DNA from 2 places in the Rhizobium sp. 268 genome. Region 1 is predicted to be linked to the other one. Evidence: predicted binding sites of a transcription regulator. Region 1 holds the regulator's gene; the other holds the start of a gene.
The links. The regulator HrcA, encoded in region 1, represses chaperone genes, less so after heat shock. The targets are predictions, from matches to a motif close to GTTAGCACTCNCNNNNNGNGAGTGCTAAC.
Positions count from the first base shown of each region.

Region 1 (5,385 bases):
GAAGGTCTTTGCCGGCGCCGACGCGCCGATCGCCCGCAAGCTGGTGACCGCCGAGCATGTACACGGCAAGACCGGCCTCGACGGTCCTCACCTCAGCGAGCCGACGATGGCGCTGCAAACGGGACATGCCGTCGACTTCATCATCGAGACGCTGCGGCGTGAGGAAGAAGGCACGGTGACGCTCTGCACGCTCGGGCCGCTCACCAATATCGGCCTGGCCTTACAGAAGGCGCCCGACATCGCCCCGCGCATCCGCGAATTGGTGATGATGGGCGGCGGTTTTTTCGAGGGCGGCAACATCACGCCGGCAGCCGAATTCAATATTTACGTCGATCCCGAGGCCGCCGATATCGTCTTCCGCTCGGGCGTTCCGATCGTGATGATGCCGCTTGACGTGACGCACCAGTTGCTGACCCGCAAGGATCGGGTGAAGCGCATGGCCGAGATCGGCACGGCGCCGGCAAAGGCGATGGTCGAGATGCTGGAATTCTTTGAACGCTTCGATATCGAGAAATACGGCTCCGACGGCGGGCCGCTGCATGACCCGACCGTGATCGCCTACCTGCTGAAGCCGGAGCTTTTCAACGGCCGGGACTGCAATGTCGAAATCGAGATCCACTCCGAACTCACCGTCGGCATGACGGTCGTCGACTGGTGGCATGTCACCGAGCGCAAGCGCAATGCAAAGGTCATGCGCCAAGTCGATGCGGACGGCTTCTTCGATCTTTTGATCGAACGCTTCGCCCGCATCTGATTTCGGCATCCTTCTCCAAAGGGAGAAGGTTCAGGCGTCCTTCTCGTCGAAGACCGAATTGGTTTCGGCTTCGGCGGCCTTCGGACCGCCCTTGGCGACGCCGACCATGGCCGGGCGCAGCACGCGCTCGCCGATGGAAAAGCCTGCCTGCACGACCTGGACGACCGTGTTGTTCGGCACATCCGGGTTCGGCACTTCGAACATCGCCTGATGGAAATTCGGATCGAACTTCTGGCCGACCGGCTCCAGCTTGCGAACGCCGTGGCGCTCGAGCGCCGACAGCATGGCGCGCTCGGTCATCTCGACGCCCTCGATCAGCGTGGTCAGGCCGGCATCGGCCGCGTCCTTGACCTCTGCCGGAATGGCATCCAGCGCCCGGCGCAGATTGTCCGAGACGGCGAGCATGTCACGCGCGAAACCGGCGACGGAATAGGACTTGGCGTCCTTGACCTCACGCTCGGTGCGGCGGCGCAGATTATCCATTTCGGCGGCAAGGCGCAGATAGCGGTCGCGCAGTTCGCCGTTTTCGGCTTTCAGAAGCTCGAGTGCATCAGGCTGGGGCGCCTCTTCCTGCGCAATATCGTTCTCGACGTAGGCGGCAGCGTCGGCTGCGGCATCGGCCGCAGTTGCGTCAGGTCCGTTTTTCGTCGTGTCATCGGTCATGACGGTCTCCGGTTGGTGTCTTCAGATGCGCCCGATATCGAGGTTTGACCGAAAAAAATCAAGTCTGCGTGACAAAGAAGCGAAAATTCCGCGGTCTTCGTCAAAGTGGTCAAAGCGAATTGCGTGAAAGCCGGGAGACGAGCTGGGCAGTGTAGTCCACCATCGGCACGATACGGGAATAATTGAGCCGCGTCGGGCCGATGACGCCGACGGCGCCGACGATGCGATCGTCGTCGTCACGATAGGGCGCAACGATGAGCGATGAGCCGGACAGCGAGAAGAGCTTATTTTCCGAGCCGATAAAGATACGCACGCCCGAGCCGGTTTCGGCGAGATTGAGGATCTCGATCAGGCTGTCTTTCTTTTCGAGATCGTCGAACAGCATCCGCAGCCGGTCGAGATCCTCGGCGCCGGCGAGACCTTCAAGCAGGTTGGCGCGGCCGCGGATGATCAGCTGCGCCGGCTTTCCCTCGTCGGGGCTGCCGGCCCAGACCGCGATGCCGCGCTCGACGAGATCACGCGACAGGGCATCGAGTTCGTGGCGGACGTTATCCTTCAGCTGACTTAATTGTTTGCGCAGCTCCGGCAGGGTCTGGCCGGACATGTGGGCATTGAGAAAATTCGCCGCCTCGGCCAGCTGCGAGGAGGTAACGCCCGCCGGCAGCTCGATGATGCGGTTTTCCACCTGGTCGTGATCGCCGACGAGCACGGCCAGCGCCTTTGTCGGCTCCAGCCGGATGAACTCGACATGTTTGAGCACCGGATCGCTTTTCGAGGTGATGACCAAGCCGGCGCCGCGCGAAATGCCCGACAGCATGCGGCTCGCCTCGTTCATCATCGATTCCACCGGATTGCCGCCGCTTTCGGCCCGCACCTGGCGGTCGATGCTGGCGCGGTCCTCGGCGGAGAGATCGCCGACCTGCATGAAGGCATCGACAAAGAAACGCAGGCCGATCTGGGTCGGCAGCCGGCCGGCGCTGATATGCGGCGAATAGATGAGGCCGAGATCCTCGAGATCGCTCATGACGTTGCGCACCGAGGCCGGCGACAGCGACATCGGCAGCAGGCGGGACAGATTGCGCGACCCGAGCGGCTCGCCGCTCTCCAGATAGCCCTCGACGATGCGGCGAAAAATTTCCCTGGAGCGCTCGTCCAGCGCAGCAACGGCATCCGAAACCGATGTCGACCTGATGCCCATGAAACTCTCGAACCCGCGCTGATGATACTTCGCGAAAAGTAAGTCAAACTCGCAGCCGTGGCAAAAGGGAATTTGCAAATGGGCGCCGCCAATCGTAGAAGCGGTCAACAAACCCCAGGAGATAAGAATGCGGCCTTCAGGCAGAAAAATCGACCAGATGCGCAAGGTCTCGTTCGAGCGCAATTTTTCCAAGCATGCGGAAGGTTCCTGCCTGGTGAAATTCGGCGATACGCATGTGCTCTGCACGGCCAGCCTCGAAGAAAAGACGCCGCCATGGCTGCGCAATAGCGGCAAGGGCTGGGTCACGGCTGAGTACGGCATGCTGCCGCGGGCGACCGGCGAGCGCATGAAGCGCGAGGCGGCCGCCGGCAAGCAGGGCGGCCGCACCCAGGAAATCCAGCGGCTGATCGGCCGGTCGCTGCGCGCCGTCGTCGACCTGCAGGCGCTCGGCGAGCGGCAGATCACCCTTGATTGCGACGTCATCCAGGCCGATGGCGGCACGCGGACGGCCGCGATCACCGGCGGCTGGATCGCGCTTTACGACTGCCTGAAATGGATGGAAAGCCGCAACATGATCAAGGTCGACCGGGTCCTGAAGGATCATGTCGCCGCCATCTCCTGCGGCGTTTTCGCCAGCCAGCCGGTGATCGATCTCGATTACCTCGAGGATTCCTCGGCCGAGACCGACGCCAATTTCGTCATGACCGGCGCCGGCGGCATCGTCGAAATCCAGGGAACGGCCGAAGGCACGCCATTTAGCGAAGAGGAATTCACTTCGCTGATGGGTCTTGCCAAGAACGGCATCGGCGAACTCGTCGCCCTGCAGAAACAGGCGATTGCGGGATGAACCCCATGCTGGAAGGCATGCTGGAAACGGCGCTTTATGCGCGCGATCTCGATGAGGCGGAGGCGTTCTACGAGTGCGTCCTCGGGCTTGAAAAGATCACCCGCGCCGCCAACCGGCATGTCTTCTTCCGCTGCGGCCCCGGCGTTCTGTTGATCTTCAGTCCGGAGGAAACCGTGAAGCCGCCGTCGCCTGACGCGCTGCAGGTGCCGCCGCATGGCACGACCGGACAGGGCCATGCCTGCTTTCGGGTGTCCGGCCGCAACATCAATGCGATGGCCGAACGGCTGACGGCGGCCGGTGTGGCGATCGAATCCGAGGTGCATTGGCCGAATGGCGGCCGCTCCATCTATTTCCGCGATCCAGCCGGCAACAGCCTGGAATGCGCGGAGGCTAAAATCTGGGGCATCGAATAGGATATCTGAATGCGCAAGCTCGAAACGAAGACCATCGTCGTCGCCAGCCACAATGCCGGCAAGATCCGCGAGATCCAGGAACTGATCGGACCGCTCGGCTTCACCGCCAAATCGGCGGCCGAGCTGAATTTCGTCGAACCTGACGAAACCGGCACCAGCTTCGAGGAGAATGCGACGATCAAGGCGGTGGCCTCCGCCAATGCAGCCGGCATGCCGGCGCTGTCGGACGATTCCGGGCTGGTGGTCGATGCGCTCGGCGGCGATCCCGGCGTCTACACCGCCAATTGGGCAGAGACATCGGACGGCACACGCGATTTCGACATGGCGATGGCGAAGGTGGAAAAGGCGCTGCAGGATGCGGGCGCGAGCAAGCCGGAACAGCGCACCGCGCGTTTCGTCAGCGTGCTCTGCCTCGCCTGGCCGGACGGCCATACCGAGCTCTTCCGCGGCGAAGTGGAAGGCAATGTCGTCTGGCCGCCGCGCGGCACGCAGGGCTTCGGCTACGATCCGGTCTTCCAGCCGGAAGGTTACGGCGTCACTTTCGGCGAGATGAGCGGCGAGGAAAAACACGGCTGGAACATCGGCAAGCCGCAGGCGCTGTCCCACCGGGCGCGTGCCTTCAAACTCTTTGTCGAAACCTGCCTGGAGGCATAAGGTCGCGAAGTGGACAATTTCGACACGCCAGGCTCCTCGCGCGATGCTGCGCTGCTGCCCGATACCGGCGAGCCCGGTTTCGGGGTCTATGTGCATTGGCCCTTCTGCGCGGCGAAGTGTCCTTATTGCGATTTCAACAGCCATGTGCGCCACCAGCCGGTGGATCAGGAGCGCTTTGCAGCAGCCTTCCTGAAGGAGATGGCGGCGATCCGGGCAATGAGCGGGCCGAAGACGGTGACGAGCATCTTCCTCGGCGGCGGCACGCCGTCGCTGATGAAGCCGGAAACAGTCTCCGCCATTCTCGACGGCATTGCCCGGCACTGGCACGTGCCCGATGGTATCGAGATCACCATGGAGGCCAATCCCTCCAGTGTCGAGGCCGATCGCTTCCGCGGTTACCGGGCGGCCGGCGTCAACCGCGTCTCACTCGGCGTGCAGGCACTTGATGATCGCGACCTGAAATTTCTCGGCCGGCTGCATGATGTCGCCGACGCGCTGAAGGCGATCCGGCTGGCGCGCGACATTTTTCCGCGCATGTCTTTCGACCTCATCTATGCCCGGCCGGACCAGACGGTTGAGCAATGGGAAAGGGAGCTGAAGCAAGCGATCTCTTATGCGGTCGATCATCTTTCGCTCTATCAACTCACCATCGAGGAAGGCACACCGTTTTACGGCCTGCACAAAGCAGGCAAGCTGATCGTGCCGGATGGCGAGCAGTCGGCTGTGCTCTACGAGGCGACGCAGGAAATCACCGCGCGCGAGGGCATGCCGGCCTATGAGGTTTCCAACCACGCCCGGCCGGGCGCCGAAAGCCGGCATAACCTCACCTATTGGCGTTACGGCGATTATGCCGGCA
Region 1 is NZ_JAPPSO010000003.1:75,150-80,534, forward strand. Features, by position in the region: gene OS035_RS06885 (nucleoside hydrolase) at 1-754, shown strand, start outside; gene grpE (nucleotide exchange factor GrpE) at 785-1,417, opposite strand; gene hrcA (heat-inducible transcriptional repressor HrcA) at 1,527-2,615, opposite strand; gene rph (ribonuclease PH) at 2,743-3,462, shown strand; gene OS035_RS06905 (VOC family protein) at 3,459-3,875, shown strand; gene rdgB (RdgB/HAM1 family non-canonical purine NTP pyrophosphatase) at 3,885-4,529, shown strand; gene hemW (radical SAM family heme chaperone HemW) at 4,539-5,385, shown strand, end outside.

Region 2 (5,385 bases), on a different contig from region 1:
GTCTTCATGCAAGGCGGGGCATCCACCACTTCGGCGCGGCGTTTTCCCGATCGAGATAGGCGTTGAGGATCGCCTCGTCGGTCTCGCCGTTCAAGGTGTATTCCCGGGCGTGGATACCGCCGCTGATGTAGAGAAGGTCGAGGCCATAATTCAAGGCGCCGCGCACATCGGTCGGCATGCCGTCGCCGATTGCCAGCACGCGCTCGACGGGGAAATCGCCGCGAAGCTCGCGGGCAGCGGCCAGCGTCGCCTCATAGATCGGCCGGTGCGGTTTTCCGGCGATGCGAGTGCTGCCGCCAAGCTGCTCGTAATAGGCGGCCATGGCGCCGGCGCAGGGGATGATGCGATGGCCGCGCTCGACGACGAGGTCGGGATTGGCGCAGATCATCGGCACCTCGCGGGATTTGAACTCCAGAAGCATGTCGGTGTAATCCTCCGGCTTCTGGGTCTCATCGTCGAAAAAGCCGGTGCAGACGAGCGATTGCGCTTCTTCAGCCGGCCGGCGCTCGACATCGAGGCCGTCGAGCAGCGGGCTGTCACGCTCGGGGCCGAGCAGAAAGACCGTCTTCGGCCCTTCGGCGATCAGCCGGCGCGTGACGTCGCCAGAGGTGACGATCCGGTCATAGGCGCCGTCGGGAACGCCGATCTGGCGCAGTTGCTCGACCACCTGCCAGGAAAGGCGCGGCGAATTGGTGATGAGGACGACGGCGACGCCGCTGGCGCGGGCCGCTTCAAGAGCTGCGGCCGCCTTCGGAAACGGATCGACGCCATTGTGAACGACGCCCCAGACATCGCAGAGCACCACGTCATAGTGAGCTGTGATTTCCGAGAAGTTTTCTATCCGCCTGGCCATTCCGATTTCCCGATTTGCTTCAGTCACCGGTGACATTGCAAAGGCGCAAGGCGATGGCAAGGAATTTTCTTTGCCGTTCGCCCAGCATGCCGGTTTCGGCGGCAATCTCCGCAATTCTCCGGCCTCTTCACAATTCCGGCACAAAAATTCGTGATTGCTCTCATTGACTCCTCTCGGAGCCATCCCTAAATGCTCGTCGCTAGCACTCACTGCAAGGGAGTGCTAACATCTATCCATGTGGGCCGCTCCGGCCCGCGAATGTCATTCGATCGAGGGATTAGACAATGGCAAGCACCAACTTCCGCCCCCTTCACGACCGCGTCGTTGTTCGCCGCGTTGAGTCCGAAGCCAAGACCAAGGGTGGCATCATCATTCCCGATACCGCCAAGGAAAAGCCGCAGGAAGGCGAAATCGTCGCCGTCGGTTCCGGCGCTCGTGACGAGTCCGGCAAGGTCGTCGCACTCGACGTCAAGGCTGGCGACCGCATCCTGTTCGGCAAGTGGTCCGGCACCGAAGTCAAGATCGACGGCGAAGACCTTCTGATCATGAAGGAAGCCGACATTATGGGCATCATCGGCTGATCAGCCGCTGGCCTTTCCGACGTAGCCGACGGGTCCCAAAACCCGGACACTCGAATTGAGGAGTTTCAATCATGGCATCTAAAGAAATCAAGTTTGGTCGTACCGCGCGCGAAAAGATGCTGCGTGGCGTCGACATTCTCGCCGATGCAGTCAAGGTAACGCTCGGCCCGAAGGGCCGTAACGTCATCATCGACAAGTCCTTCGGCGCTCCGCGCATCACCAAGGACGGCGTTTCCGTCGCCAAGGAAATCGAACTCGAAGACAAGTTCGAAAACATGGGCGCCCAGATGGTCCGCGAAGTTGCTTCGAAGACCAACGACATCGCCGGCGACGGCACCACGACTGCAACCGTTCTTGCCCAGGCGATCGTTCGCGAAGGCAACAAGGCCGTTGCAGCCGGCATGAACCCGATGGACCTGAAGCGCGGTATCGACCTCGCTGTGGCCGACGTCGTGAAGGATCTCCAGGCCAAGGCCAAGAAGATCTCCACCTCTGAAGAAGTTGCACAGGTCGGCACGATCTCGGCAAACGGCGACAAGCAGGTCGGTCTCGACATTGCTGAAGCCATGCAGAAGGTCGGCAACGAAGGCGTCATCACAGTTGAAGAAGCCAAGACCGCCGAAACCGAACTCGAAGTCGTCGAAGGCATGCAGTTCGACCGCGGCTACCTCAGCCCCTACTTCGTGACCAACCCGGAAAAGATGATCGCCGACCTCGAAGACGTCTTCATTCTCCTTCACGAGAAGAAGCTCTCGAACCTGCAGTCGATGCTTCCGGTTCTCGAAGCTGTCGTCCAGACCGGCAAGCCGCTCCTGATCATCGCTGAAGACGTCGAAGGCGAAGCTCTTGCTACGCTCGTCGTCAACAAGCTGCGCGGCGGTCTCAAGATCGCTGCCGTCAAGGCTCCTGGCTTCGGCGACCGCCGCAAGGCCATGCTCGAAGACATCGCCATCCTGACCGGCGGCACCGTGATCTCCGAAGACCTCGGCATCAAGCTCGAGAGCGTCACGCTCGACATGCTCGGCCGTGCGAAGAAGGTTTCGATCTCCAAGGAAAACACCACGATCGTCGACGGTTCGGGCGCCAAGTCCGACATCGAAGGCCGTGTTGCCCAGATCAAGGCCCAGATCGAAGAAACCACCTCCGACTACGACCGCGAGAAGCTGCAGGAACGCCTTGCCAAGCTCGCTGGCGGCGTTGCCGTCATCCGCGTCGGCGGCTCGACTGAAGTCGAAGTGAAGGAAAAGAAGGACCGCATCGACGACGCCCTCAACGCGACGCGCGCTGCCGTTCAGGAAGGCATCGTCCCCGGCGGCGGTATCGCACTCCTGCGCTCCTCCACGAAGATCACCGTCAAGGGTGCAAACGACGACCAGGAAGCCGGCATCAACATCGTTCGCCGCGCCCTGCAGTCGCTGGTTCGCCAGATCGCTGAAAACGCAGGCGACGAAGCCTCGATCGTTGTCGGCAAGGTCTTGGACAAGAATGAAGACAACTACGGCTACAACGCCCAGACGTCCGAATTCGGCGACATGATCTCCATGGGTATCGTCGACCCGCTCAAGGTCGTTCGCACCGCGCTGCAGAACGCTGCTTCTGTCGCATCGCTGCTGATCACCACCGAAGCCATGATCGCCGAACTGCCGAAGAAGGATGCCCCTGCCGGCATGCCTGGCGGCATGGGCGGAATGGGCGGAATGGACATGATGTGATAGGCGAAAGCCTGCACTGATCACCATTCCGGCATCCGGAATAGGAAGGGCGGCCCTCGGGTCGCCCTTTTCTTTTGCGCTCAAAGCGATTCGGTCCGTTGCGCGCAATTTTATGGCGCGTTGCCGGCTCCTGCCCCGGAAACTTGCGCGAAACTTGCGTTGGCGCGTTTTTTCAGGCCGCCGGCCTCGGCGCGGGAATGCGGTGTTGGGGCGCCATTTCTGACCTCATATCGAGTGGAATGGTATCCAAATCGCGCGAAATTGATGTGTCGGCGCGGCTTTCCCGCTGGATAAGGCGAGAGTGGCGGCATCCCAGGGGAAAATGCCGATCCGAACACCCCTTAAAAAGCCGTTGCCGTTTGTTCAAAAGCTCCTATAAATCCGCGCTGCAATTGAAGTGCGCCTACCAAACGGGCGCGAGAGACGATCCTTGACGTTCCGCCGGCCCGAGGGCCGCGGCAACAATCGCCGGTAAAAGCACGGGCATCATGCCTGCTGCTGCGTGATCCTGTTTTTGTGTTTACCGAGCGTGCGGCGGAGGAGCTGCATCCGAACGGGGGAACGCCTTGTTTAAGATCGCCAAAGCCAATGCAGCCGTACCTTTGACACCCGGCTCGCTGGAGCACCACAATCAAAATGACGAGATGGTGGCTCAGTTTTCGATTTCCGAGGCCTGGACCGGAGATTTGTCGAGCGGCATGCTCCGCCTCGGCGAATGGAGCGCGATGCTGCACGGCCTCTCCGCACGAGACTGCGGGCTATTGAGCCTGATCCGCTGCTATGACAGCAAGGACCGCGGCCACATCCTGGAGCTATTCGAGCAGGCGGCGACGCTCTGCTCCTCCTTCTGTTTTTCGACGACGATCATCATGCCGAACGGCTTGCGCCAGCCGCTCTTCTGCATGGGCGAGTCGAACGGGCTCGAGGAAAAATACAGCGGCAGCATGGTCGGCGTCTTTATTTTTCCGCGCTTCAAGCTCGAAGGCGCAAGGCAGATCACAAGTCCGCGATAAGACCACCCATGCAGAGCAAAAAGGCCGTCTCCGAGTTCCCCGGGGACGGTCTTTGTGTTTTCCGGCAGTCCCTACTCCGGCTTGACCGGAATGTTGAGCCCCTTCTCGCTGGCCGGACGGGCGATGCAGCGCTGCAGCCAGTCCATCACGGCGGGGAAATTCGCATAGTCGAGAACCTCGCGGCCGCCGTAGAAGATATCGGCGCCGCGAACCCAGGTGAAGGTGGTGATGTCGGCGATCGTATACTGATTGCCCATGATCCACTGCCGACCCTTCAGGCGGCCTTCGAGCACGCCGAGCAGCCGCTTGGATTCGTCGCGATAGCGCTCCACCGGATAGGAATTGTTGGCGACCTTGTCGGCGGCGAATTTGTAGAAATGCCCGAACTGGCCGAACATCGGGCCGATACCGGCCATCTGGAAAAACACCCACTGGATGCATTCATAGCGGCCGGCAGCATCCTCGGGGATGAGCTTGCCCGTCTTTTCCGCGAGATAAAGCAGGATGGCGCCGGATTCGAAAAGGCCGATCGGTTTACCATCAGGCCCGTTCGGATCGATGATCGCCGGAATGCGGCCGTTCGGGTTGAGGGATTCGAATTCCGGCGACTTCTGCTCGTTGGCGGCGAAGGAAATATAATGCGGCTCATAGGCGAGCCCGAACTCTTCGAGGGCGACCGATACTTTCACCCCATTTGGGGTCTGCAGGGAATAGAGCTGGATGATGTCGGAATTTTTCGCCGGCCAGCGCTTCGTGATCGGAAATGCGGACAGATCTGCCATCGGATTCTCCTTGTTGGGCGCCGACCATAAGAGACCGGGTGCGGCAAAGGCAAGCGGCCGTCCGCAGGAGATCGTTCCACATTATTGAACGAACTGTCCGCGTCTGTTTATCTATCCATAACGGAGGAAAAGAGCGACATAGGACGCATCCGAGGTCCACACGGTGCCGGGGCACCAAGATCTCCAGAGCCATTCAAACGGAGACTGCATCCATGTCGAACGCCATTATCCTGATTGCCCGCATCCTTCTGTCTTTCATGTTCGTCCTTTCCGGCTTCATGAAGCTAACCGATCCTGCCGGTACTGCGGGCATGATCGCAGGTGCCGGCCTGCCGGCCGCAACCCTGTTGGCCTATGTCGCAGGCCTTTTTGAACTGCTCGCCGGCCTTGCGGTTCTCACAGGCTTCCAGGTCCGCATTGCCGGCTGGCTGCTGGCGGGCTTCT
Region 2 is NZ_JAPPSO010000001.1:469,921-475,305, forward strand. Features, by position in the region: gene OS035_RS02460 (TIGR01459 family HAD-type hydrolase) at 5-853, opposite strand; gene groES (co-chaperone GroES) at 1,138-1,434, shown strand; gene groL (chaperonin GroEL) at 1,506-3,146, shown strand; gene OS035_RS02475 (hypothetical protein) at 3,713-4,159, shown strand; gene OS035_RS02480 (glutathione binding-like protein) at 4,231-4,941, opposite strand; gene OS035_RS02485 (DoxX family protein) at 5,154-5,385, shown strand, end outside.
Region 2: the regulator HrcA is predicted to act here: its motif matches at 1,052-1,080, upstream of groES (co-chaperone GroES).